3 regions of the Pectobacterium aroidearum genome follow, and region 3 is predicted to be linked to each of the others. Evidence: riboswitches for the same ligand, from Rfam matches in the RefSeq annotation. Region 3 holds a riboswitch; each other region holds the start of a gene.
What was found. A riboswitch is a leader RNA that binds a small molecule or an ion and turns the genes downstream of it on or off. The one in region 3 is predicted to bind thiamine pyrophosphate.
Positions count from the first base shown of each region.

Region 1: linked by a shared signal. The riboswitch ahead of thiM (hydroxyethylthiazole kinase) and the one ahead of thiC (phosphomethylpyrimidine synthase ThiC) in region 3 are both predicted to bind thiamine pyrophosphate.
Region 2: linked by a shared signal. The riboswitch ahead of thiB (thiamine ABC transporter substrate binding subunit) and the one ahead of thiC (phosphomethylpyrimidine synthase ThiC) in region 3 are both predicted to bind thiamine pyrophosphate.

Region 1 is NZ_CP166097.1:1,433,100-1,436,375, forward strand. It holds gene AB8809_RS06455 (GGDEF domain-containing protein) at 1-577, opposite strand, end outside; gene AB8809_RS06460 (NAD(P)-dependent alcohol dehydrogenase) at 731-1,750, opposite strand; TPP riboswitch at 1,908-2,004, shown strand; gene thiM (hydroxyethylthiazole kinase) at 2,041-2,835, shown strand; gene thiD (bifunctional hydroxymethylpyrimidine kinase/phosphomethylpyrimidine kinase) at 2,832-3,276, shown strand, end outside.
Region 2 is NZ_CP166097.1:740,186-743,461, forward strand. It holds gene thiP (thiamine/thiamine pyrophosphate ABC transporter permease ThiP) at 1-847, opposite strand, end outside; gene thiB (thiamine ABC transporter substrate binding subunit) at 823-1,806, opposite strand; TPP riboswitch at 1,887-1,984, opposite strand; gene AB8809_RS03360 (LysR family transcriptional regulator) at 2,114-3,019, opposite strand.
Region 3 is NZ_CP166097.1:4,925,091-4,928,366, forward strand. It holds gene nudC (NAD(+) diphosphatase) at 1-643, opposite strand, end outside; gene rsd (sigma D regulator) at 752-1,213, shown strand; TPP riboswitch at 1,336-1,489, shown strand; gene thiC (phosphomethylpyrimidine synthase ThiC) at 1,612-3,276, shown strand, end outside.

The DNA of each region.
Region 1 (3,276 bases), 1.8 Mb from region 3:
GTCCATATTTATCATTAATGACTTTGAAATTGTCGATGTCGATAATAAATAAATAGGGTGTTTTCGCTTCGAGTTTTTTTAATTCGTTAATAAAAAACCGACGATTAGGAAGCTGTGTGAGTTCATCGCTGAATGACTGTATTCTGGCTTCGACATACTTATTATTGATTTGCTGTATCAGGGTATAGACACCAAACCCGACGCCAAACATACCAATAATTCTCAGCATATCCTCAACATAATACCCAACCAGCTTGGGCTGATAGATAAACTCATCCATCAAGTCAAATGTGGCTGAGCATATCCAGACGTGTAGCCCGAGGCGAATGGATAAGGCTGAGGTATGGTTAAGTGAGATTTTACTGGTGCAGGACAAGATAAAAAAAAGAAAAACCAGTGCAATCGAGTCAGTATAAGAACCCGGATTATTATGCAGTTGCTCCTGAAAGTCGCGGTGTTTGAAGAATACGAGGTTGAATATAATGACCAACGCAGACAACAACAGGGCGAGCCTTACAGACGAGGAGGCTTTCTTATTTCTATCAATAAAGTCGTGGTCATACTCTTTAAAAGGCATTGCTGATCTCCTCTTGCATCACCTTTCAATCCTATCATGAAACCCATTGAATACATTGAGTCGCGTGGTGCCGGGCGGCATATCCCAGAGAATGACGTTGGCTGCGTTGATAGGCAAAAAGCAGACGCCCGATTGCTCAGGCGTCTTTACCGATTAAAAATCCGCTTTCAGTACAACGCGGTAGCGGGCTTTGCCGTCGCGTACGTGCTGGATAGCATCGTTGATTTTTGACATCGGGAACAGCTCCGTCTGTGGCTTCACGTTGGCGCGCGCGGCGAGTTTCATCAGAGAACGCAGCTCATGCGGTGAACCGGTAGACGAACCGGAAACGCTGCGGTCGCCCGCGATAAGCGTGAAGGCCGGGACGCTAAAGGGCTTCATTACTGCGCCGACGGTATGGAATTTCCCGTTATAGGCGAGCGCGTTGAAGTAAGGCTGCCATTCCAGATCGACACTCACGGTGTTGATGATGAGATCGAACTGGCCTGCCAGTGCGGTCAATGCCTGCGGATCGCGGCTGTTGACGACCTTATCGGCACCCATCGCCCGCACTTCCTGCTCTTTAGCCGGATTTGAGCTGAACGCCGTGACTTCACAGCCCATCGCGTGCAGAAGTTTAATCGCGATGTGTCCCAGGCCGCCGATACCGATCACGCCGACGCGGCTGGTTGCGGTGATATGGTGCATTAGCAGCGGTTTGAAAACGGTGATGCCGCCGCACAGCAACGGACCCGCAGATTCGATATCAATGGAATCAGGAAGCGGGATCGCCCACTGCCAGTTCGCACGGATCTTATTGGCAAAACCGCCTTTATTCAGAATCGTCGGCACGCTGCCTTGCTGACAGTTGGTTTGGCTACCGCTGATACAGGCATCGCAGTGCCCACAGCTGCGTGCCGTCCAGCCAATACCGACGCGCTGACCGACCTTCAATCCCTTGTTCTTCGCCGCATCACCCAGCGCGTGCACGCGACCAATCACTTCATGCCCGGCAACCAGCGGATAGCTCGACATGCCCCATTCGTTATCGATCATCGAAAGGTCTGAATGGCATACGCCGCAGTAATCAACCACGACTTCGACATCTTCCGCCTGCAGTTCACCTGCATCAAACTCATACAACTCCAGCTCAGCGCCTGCTTCCGGTGCGGCATAACTTTTTATCATCGTCATCACAATCTCCTCAGTATGGGTTTGATTAACCAGTCTAAAGGGTTATAGCGTTTTTCTCTATGTCACAACGTGCCTGTGGTTTTTCATTTTGTGTCAGGTGGGGAAGGGCGGGCAGCGCTTGATTTACGCTAGGCACTTACTTATGCTGCAAAGCGTAGTACATGACTCGGGGTGCCCTTCTTTGTGAAGGCTGAGAAATACCCGTACCACCTGATCTGGATAATGCCAGCGTAGGGAAGTCACGGTATGCCCACCGGTTGCCGCCTTCTTCCACGCCGGTTGGGAGACTTATGAACACGCGACCCGCCGACTTTTCTGCCGCTCAGGCAGCAACCTCACTCACTCAATTCCGTTCTGCTTCGCCGCTGGTGCACTGTTTGACCAACGATGTGGTGCAATCTTTTACTGCTAATGTGCTGCTGGCGCTGAATGCGTCGCCTGCGATGGTGGTCGATCCCGAAGAAGCTGCACAGTTCAGCGCGGTAGCGGATGCGCTGCTGATTAACGTCGGAACGCTGGAGCGCTCGCGTGCCGAGGCGATGCGGGCGGCAGTCAACAGCGCGCATCAAGCGGGGACGCCGTGGGTGCTCGATCCGGTTGCGGTCGGTGGTTTAACTTTTCGGAGTGAGTTTTGTCGAGAACTGCTGGCGTGGAAACCCGCGGCGATTCGCGGCAATGCCTCTGAAATCATGGCGTTGGCTGGTCTAGCCGCACAGGGGCGGGGCGTGGATAGCGCCGATGATTCGCTGGCGGCGCTCCCTGCTGCACGCGAGCTGGCGCGACAAGTGGGGACGATTGTTGCGGTGACCGGTGCGGTGGATTATGTCACGGACGGCGAGCGAGATATCGCGATAGCCGGTGGCGATAGCATGATGACACGCGTGGTTGGTACGGGTTGCGCGCTGTCGGCGGTCGTTGCGGGATTCTGTTCTCTGGAGGGGGACCGCATATCCCACGTGGCGGCAGCGTGCTATGTCATGGCGCTAGCTGGGCAGCAGGCCGCTTCGGTGTCGCAAGGTACGGGTAGCTTTATCCCCAACTTTCTCGATCGGCTTTATACCCTGCGCGCGGAGGATCTGGCATGAAACGTATCAATGCGTTGACGATTGCGGGCACCGATCCGAGCGGTGGCGCGGGGATTCAGGCGGATTTAAAAGCCTTTTCTGCACTGGGCGCTTACGGCACGTCGGTTATTACCGCGCTGGTGGCGCAAAATACGCGCGGCGTGCAGTCTGTCTACCGAATTGAGCCGGATTTTGTCGCAGCGCAGCTGGATTCCGTGTTGAGCGATGTCCGTATCGACAGCGCCAAGATTGGGATGCTGGCACAGACCGATATTGTCGAAACCGTTGCCGAACGCCTGCGTCACTACGCGGTGCCTTTCATTGTGCTGGACACCGTAATGCTGGCGAAAAGCGGCGATCCGCTACTCGCACCCGAGGCGGTGGAGTCAATCCGCCGTGAGCTGCTGCCGCTGGTTTCCCTGATTACACCCAACTTGCCCGAGGCCGCGGCGCTGTTGAAGA
Region 2 (3,276 bases), 1.1 Mb from region 3:
CCTGCGGGTTGCGCCAAGTGAGCTGCTGTGTGCTGCCGACGGGCAGAATACGCCCCAGCCGCTGACTTAGCAGCACCAAACCGAGACAGCAAACCATCTGAATTAACGCCAGCAGCGCCGCGCGACCCGGATCGTAATCAAAGCTTAGTGCCTGATAGATAGCCAGTTCAATCGTGGTCGCCTGCGGGCCGCCGCCCAGTGACAGAACCGTCGCAAAGCTGGCAAAGCAGAGCATAAAAATCAGTGCGCCGGTCGGTAAAATTTGTCGGCGCAGGGCAGGCCATTCCAGCAGGCGGAAATGTTGCCAGCTGTTCATGCCCAGATTTGCAGCCAGTTGGCGTTGCTCGGTAGCAATACCCTCCAGCGACTGCAACAGCAATCGGGTTGCCAGCGGCAGATTGAAGAACACATGCGCCAGCAGGATGCCCTGCAACCCATAGGGTGAAAACGTGTATTTCAGGCCAAACCCGCTCAGTACAGAGGCTAGCCAGCCCTGACGTCCATATACGCTGAGCAGGCCAAAAACGGCAACCAGCACGGGCAGCACCAGCGTCATCGCGCACAGGCGCAGTAGCCAACGGTGGCCGGGAAAACGCCGTCGATACAGCGCTCTGGCGAGAAAAATGGCCGGAACGGTAGAAAACAGCGCAGAGAGAAAGGCTTGCCAGAAGGTGAACCGAATAACATGCCAGAGATAGCTGTCATGCCATAGCGTGCGCCACTGGCTGTCGGGTGCCTGTAACCAGAGTGCACCGAAAGCCAGTGCGGCAACGGAAATTAACAGCGTTGTGGCCAGTAGCCCCGGCCACAGACGTCCGCCGATTAGTGGCTGACGGCGCGTTGCCATGCCTGAATCCACTGCGTCCTTTGGTCAGCGACTTCTTGTGCGCTGAACTGCATGGCTTTTTCCGGCACCGTGAGCGTGGCGAAGCCCGCAGGCAGGTCAGTTTTAACGGCTGGGTACATCCAGTTCGTAGTGGGGATTGCCTGCTGGAAGGTTGGGCTCAGGATGAACTGCATAAAACGTTTTGCCAGTTCGGGATTTTTGCTGGAAGCCAGCTGCCCGGCGATTTCAATTTGCAGATAGTGCCCTTCGCTGAAAGTCGCGGCTGCGTAGTTGTCTTTCTTCTCTTCAATGATGTGGTAGGCCGGTGACGTGGTATAGCTCAGCACCAGATCGGCTTCCCCTTTCAGGAACAGGCCATAGGCTTCGCTCCAGCCTTTGGTGACGGTAACGGTTTTCTTCGCCAGTTTCTGCCAGGCTTGCGGCGCCTCATCGCCGTACACTTTCTGCATCCACAGCAGCAGACCCAGACCCGGTGTGCTGGTACGTGGATCCTGATAGATCACTTTCCACGGCGCGTTGCTATCCACCAATTCATGCAGGCTTTTCGGCGGATTCTTCAGCGTGTCTTTGTTATACACAAAGGCGAAATAGCCATAATCGTAAGGGACGAAAGTCTTATTGCTCCAGCCGCCCGGCACCGTAACGGCGCTGGTGTCCAGATTGTGCGGAGCAAACAGGCCGGTTTGCTCCGCTGCCTGCAACAGGTTGTTGTCCAGCCCCAGAATGATGTCCGCTTTGCTGTTTTTACCTTCCATACGCAGCCGGTTCAGCAGTGAGGCACCATCTTCCAGCGCGACGAAATTCAGTTCGCACTCGCACTCTTTCTCAAAGGCGGTTTTGATGACAGGCCCTGGACCCCATTCGGAAGCGAATGAGTCATAGGTATAAACGGTTAGCGCAGGCTTGGCGAATGCCGAAGCAGAGAGCAGTAACAGGTAAGGCAGGCTGATTTTCAGCACGGTGGCTGAACGCTGTAGTAATTGATTTAACACTTTGCACTCCTGAGAATCATAGGGTGGCAAAGGACTTTGAGGCAGCAATGAGCAGCACTCTCAAATCCCTTCGCCGGTATTAACCGGATCAGGTTCGACGGGTATCTTCTCAGCGAAAAAATCTTCCGCACCCCGTTGAGAACGGCACATTGTAAAGGGTTAAGCCGAGCAGCGAAAGGCTCTCGGCGTTCCGGTGGCGCGAATCAGGCGGATTTAAAATCAAACGCTCCCCCAGAGACCGTTGTGTAGCCTCTGTTGTCCTGATCGTGGATATTCACCATTGCGCCGACTCTTGCTCGATTCGCGCAGTACACCAGTCGATAAAGGCGCGAATAGCTGGCGAGAGGTGGCGGCTTTGCGGGTAGAGGATGAAAATAGGTTCGAGCGGTGCCCCGATATCAGGAAACAGTCTGACAAGATGCCCATCAGCAAGCGGTTGGCGCACCATATAGCTGGCAATCCGTATTAGCCCCAAACCCGCTACGCCAGCGGCGACGTAGGCATCCGTGTCATTTACGCTGATCTGTCCTGCGAGCGGCATCGCTACGGTGTGCGCTTCATCATGAAACCCCCAGCGAGTTGAGCGGCCTGTTCGGCTGTGGATATACCCCACGGCGGTGTGCGCTTTGAGCGAATCCAATGTTGCGGGATGTCCATGCTGTTCAAGATAGCGTGGGGAGGCGCAGATATACCAATGGAACGCGCCGAGGCGTCGTGCGACCAGTCGAGATAGCGGCGGTTCTCCGGTTCTGATGACACAATCGATACCATGCTGGACAATATCCACAGTGGCATCACCCAGATGGAAGTCCAGCGTTATCCCAGGATAACGTTCACAAAAGTCGGGCAGTGCCGGAATGAGGAAGTTTTTGACCAGAGAGGGCGGCGCCCCGATTCTGATGGTTCCATTCAGCTCCCCTTTTTGCTGTGCCGTTACGCTTTCAGCCGCGTGCACATCATGCAATATCGCTTTGCAACTGTCGTAATAGCGCAGTCCAACATCCGTAATGCTGAGTGCTCGCGTCGTTCGGTTGAGTAACCGGGCACCCAGATGTGATTCGAGTTCCTTAATGCTACGGGTGACGGTGGATGGCAGAACATGCAGGGTTTCCGCCGCTTTTTTGAAACTACCCGCATCGACCACACGAATGAATATTTCCATGGCCTGAAACCGATCCATACGATGATGTCTCCATTTTGCGATGAAACGTTGCTGACCGTGTATACGGCGTATCTTCTGTGTCAGCGACCAAAACGCTTTATAGTTTGATTTTTTCAAATTATGAAGTGGTGTGGCCGAATCTTATCATATCCGCATTCTTGTATAACATAACCCCCGAACTCTGGATTTCCTTACAGTGACAAGCGTAGGCAGTCCAGAGGCATGTTAGCGCGCTGAATGTATAGGGGAATGCATACGACTCCCTATGATAGTGA
Region 3 (3,276 bases):
GCTTGATTTCACCACCCGCATACTCAGCCATAAACGCCATCATCAACGAATGAGGGAAGGGCCAGGGCTGCGAACTCACGTAGCGCAGGTTTTTTATCTGAACCTGGCTCTCTTCCATCACCTCACGTACAACCGTTTGTTCCAGCGTTTCGCCCACTTCCACAAACCCGGCCAGCACGGTGTACATGTTTCCGCGATGTCGGTTGTGCTGCGCCAGCAAGATTTCCTCGCCACGACGAATCGCGACGATGATGCAGGGCGCGATCTGCGGATAATAACGCTCTTTGCAGTGGTGGCATAAGCACGCCAGTTCCGTTTTACTCCGCACCATTTCATGACCGCAGTAACCGCAAAAACGATGAGAGCGATAGAACTCAGCCAGCTGTACACCGCGTCCCGCCAGTTGGAATAGCCCCACGTCCTGATCGAGCAGTTGGCGAACCGATGCCATATCGGTATCACGCCCCTGACACACCAGCCAGACAGGCTGTTCTTGCCATTCGCCAATTTGGCGAGCCGTTTTCCCCTGTAGCGACCATTTCGTCGCGGTTCCGCACGGTAATTCTCCCTGGGGCAGCCAGATTTGTACCGCATCGCTAACCACCCACCAGCCGGTTTCATCACCTTTTAGCGTCTGTTCCATATCTTTTTATTGCTCCACTGCCACTTCACTGGCATTTTACATTCAGAGTGATTACATAAGTTTTATAACTGGGATTTCAGTTATTTCTTACCGTTCACGGAGTCAACAATGCTAAACCAGCTACAAAGTCTGACTGAATACGTTGGTGGCAATAATGCGTTAATCGACCAATGGCTACAAGCGCGTAAGCAGCTTCTGGTGGCTTACTATCATTTAGTTGGCATCAAGCCGAACAAGGAAGCGCTTTCTCTTCTGGATGAAGAAGCATTGGATAATTTTTGCCAGAATCTGGTGGATTACCTTTCTACTGGCCACTTTCATTTATACGAAAAGATGCTGCATGAAGCAGCGACACACAGCGAACAGCTCTTAGCGCTTTCCACCCAGCTCGATTTCGCCCTGCAAAGCAACACGCAGCAAATCATGACGTTTTACGATAACCATCTGGCGACGGCCATCGACCATGATAACTGCCTCGAATTTCAGCAGGCGCTTTCCAGCGTCGGTGAAGCTCTGGAAGAGCGTTTTACGTTAGAAGACAACATGATCCGTCTGGTTTACGACAACTAGCGGTCATTTAGCGTTATTTAAGAACATCGCTATACGCTGTACAGGCAAAACCAGCATGCTTTGACATCCGTGTTTTGTCGTCATACAGTGTAGGGGTTTTATTCGCCCGTTTAAGAAACGGGCAAATCTTGTCGGAGTGCCTAGCGTGCTCGTGTTTTGTTTGACGAAATCAATCGTTTTACGAAACCTATGAGCGCACAGGCTGAGACCGTTAATTCGGGATCCGCGGAACCTGATCGGGTTAATACCTGCGAAGGGAACAAGAGTAATGCACCTCATTGAGATTGAGCCCAAGGCTGCGTATTTGCACATATCTTCTGCGCTGAGACTCGATATCATTATTACTCCCTCCGGCTCCAGACAAGCAATCTTCCCTTTACGTCTTACAGGAACTTGCTATGTCTACAGAACCCTTGTCTATAAACACAGTGTCGTCAAAATCGGGTCGCCGCGAGCAGCGTGCCGCCGCCCAGCAGTTTATTGAAACCTTACAGGGAACGGCCTTTCCCAATTCCAAACGCATTTATCTTACGGGCTCGCGCGACGATATCGCCGTACCGATGCGGGAAATTCAGCTCAGCCCGACGCTACTCGGCGGCAGCAAAGACAACCCCCAGTACGAGCCCAATGAACCAATCCCGGTTTACGATACGTCAGGGCCTTATGGCGACCCCGCAGCCCAACCCGATGTCCGCATTGGCTTAGCGAAGCTGCGCGCCAGTTGGATTGCAGAACGCAGCGACACCGAGGCGCTCTCTGGCGTCAGCTCCGATTTCACCCAGCAACGTCTGGCAGATGCGGGGCTTGATCATCTGCGCTTTGAACACTTGCCACGGCCTCTGCGTGCCAAAGCAGGCAAACGTGTCACCCAGCTCCACTATGCGCGACAGGGAATCATTACCCCCGAAATGGAATTTATCGCCATTCGCGAAAATATGGGACGCGAGCGTATTCGCACCGACGTGCTGCGTCAGCAGCATCCAGGGCAAAGTTTTGGCGCCCTCCTGCCAGAGAACATCACACCGGAATTTGTCCGTCAGGAAGTGGCCGCCGGGCGCGCCATCATCCCTTCCAACATCAACCACCCAGAATCAGAGCCGATGATTATCGGACGCAATTTTCTGGTGAAGGTTAATGCCAACATCGGTAACTCCGCCGTGACATCCTCCATCGAAGAAGAGGTGGAAAAGCTGGTCTGGTCTACCCGTTGGGGCGCGGATACGGTGATGGATCTCTCAACCGGCCGCTATATTCATGAAACCCGCGAGTGGATTCTGCGTAACAGTCCCGTGCCAATCGGAACCGTACCGATATATCAGGCGCTGGAAAAAGTTAACGGCGTGGCGGAAAACCTGAACTGGGAAATGTTCCGCGACACGCTGCTGGAGCAAGCGGAACAGGGCGTGGACTATTTCACTATCCACGCCGGCGTGCTGCTGCGCTACGTGCCGATGACGGCCAAACGCCTGACCGGCATCGTTTCGCGCGGTGGCTCAATTATGGCGAAGTGGTGCCTGTCGCATCACAAAGAGAGCTTCCTGTACGAACACTTCCGTGAAATCTGTGAAATCTGCGCCGCTTATGACGTCGCGCTGTCACTGGGTGATGGTTTACGCCCCGGTTCTATTCAGGATGCTAACGACGAAGCCCAGTTTGCCGAGCTGCATACGCTGGGCGAGCTGACCAAAATCGCCTGGGAATACGACGTACAGGTGATGATCGAAGGCCCCGGCCACGTTCCAATGCAAATGATCCGCCGCAACATGACCGAAGAACTGGAGCACTGCCATGAAGCCCCGTTCTATACGCTCGGCCCGTTAACCACCGATATCGCACCGGGTTACGATCACTTCACCTCCGGTATTGGCGCCGCCATGATCGGCTGGTTCGGCTGCGCGATGCTCTGTTACGTCACGCCGAAGGAGCATCTTGGCTTACCCAATAAAGAAGACGTTAAGCAGGGGCTAATTACCTACAAGATCGCCGCCCACGCCGCAGATTTGGCAAAAGGTCATCCTGGGGCGCAGATCCGTGATAACGCTATGTCGAAAGCACGTTTCGAA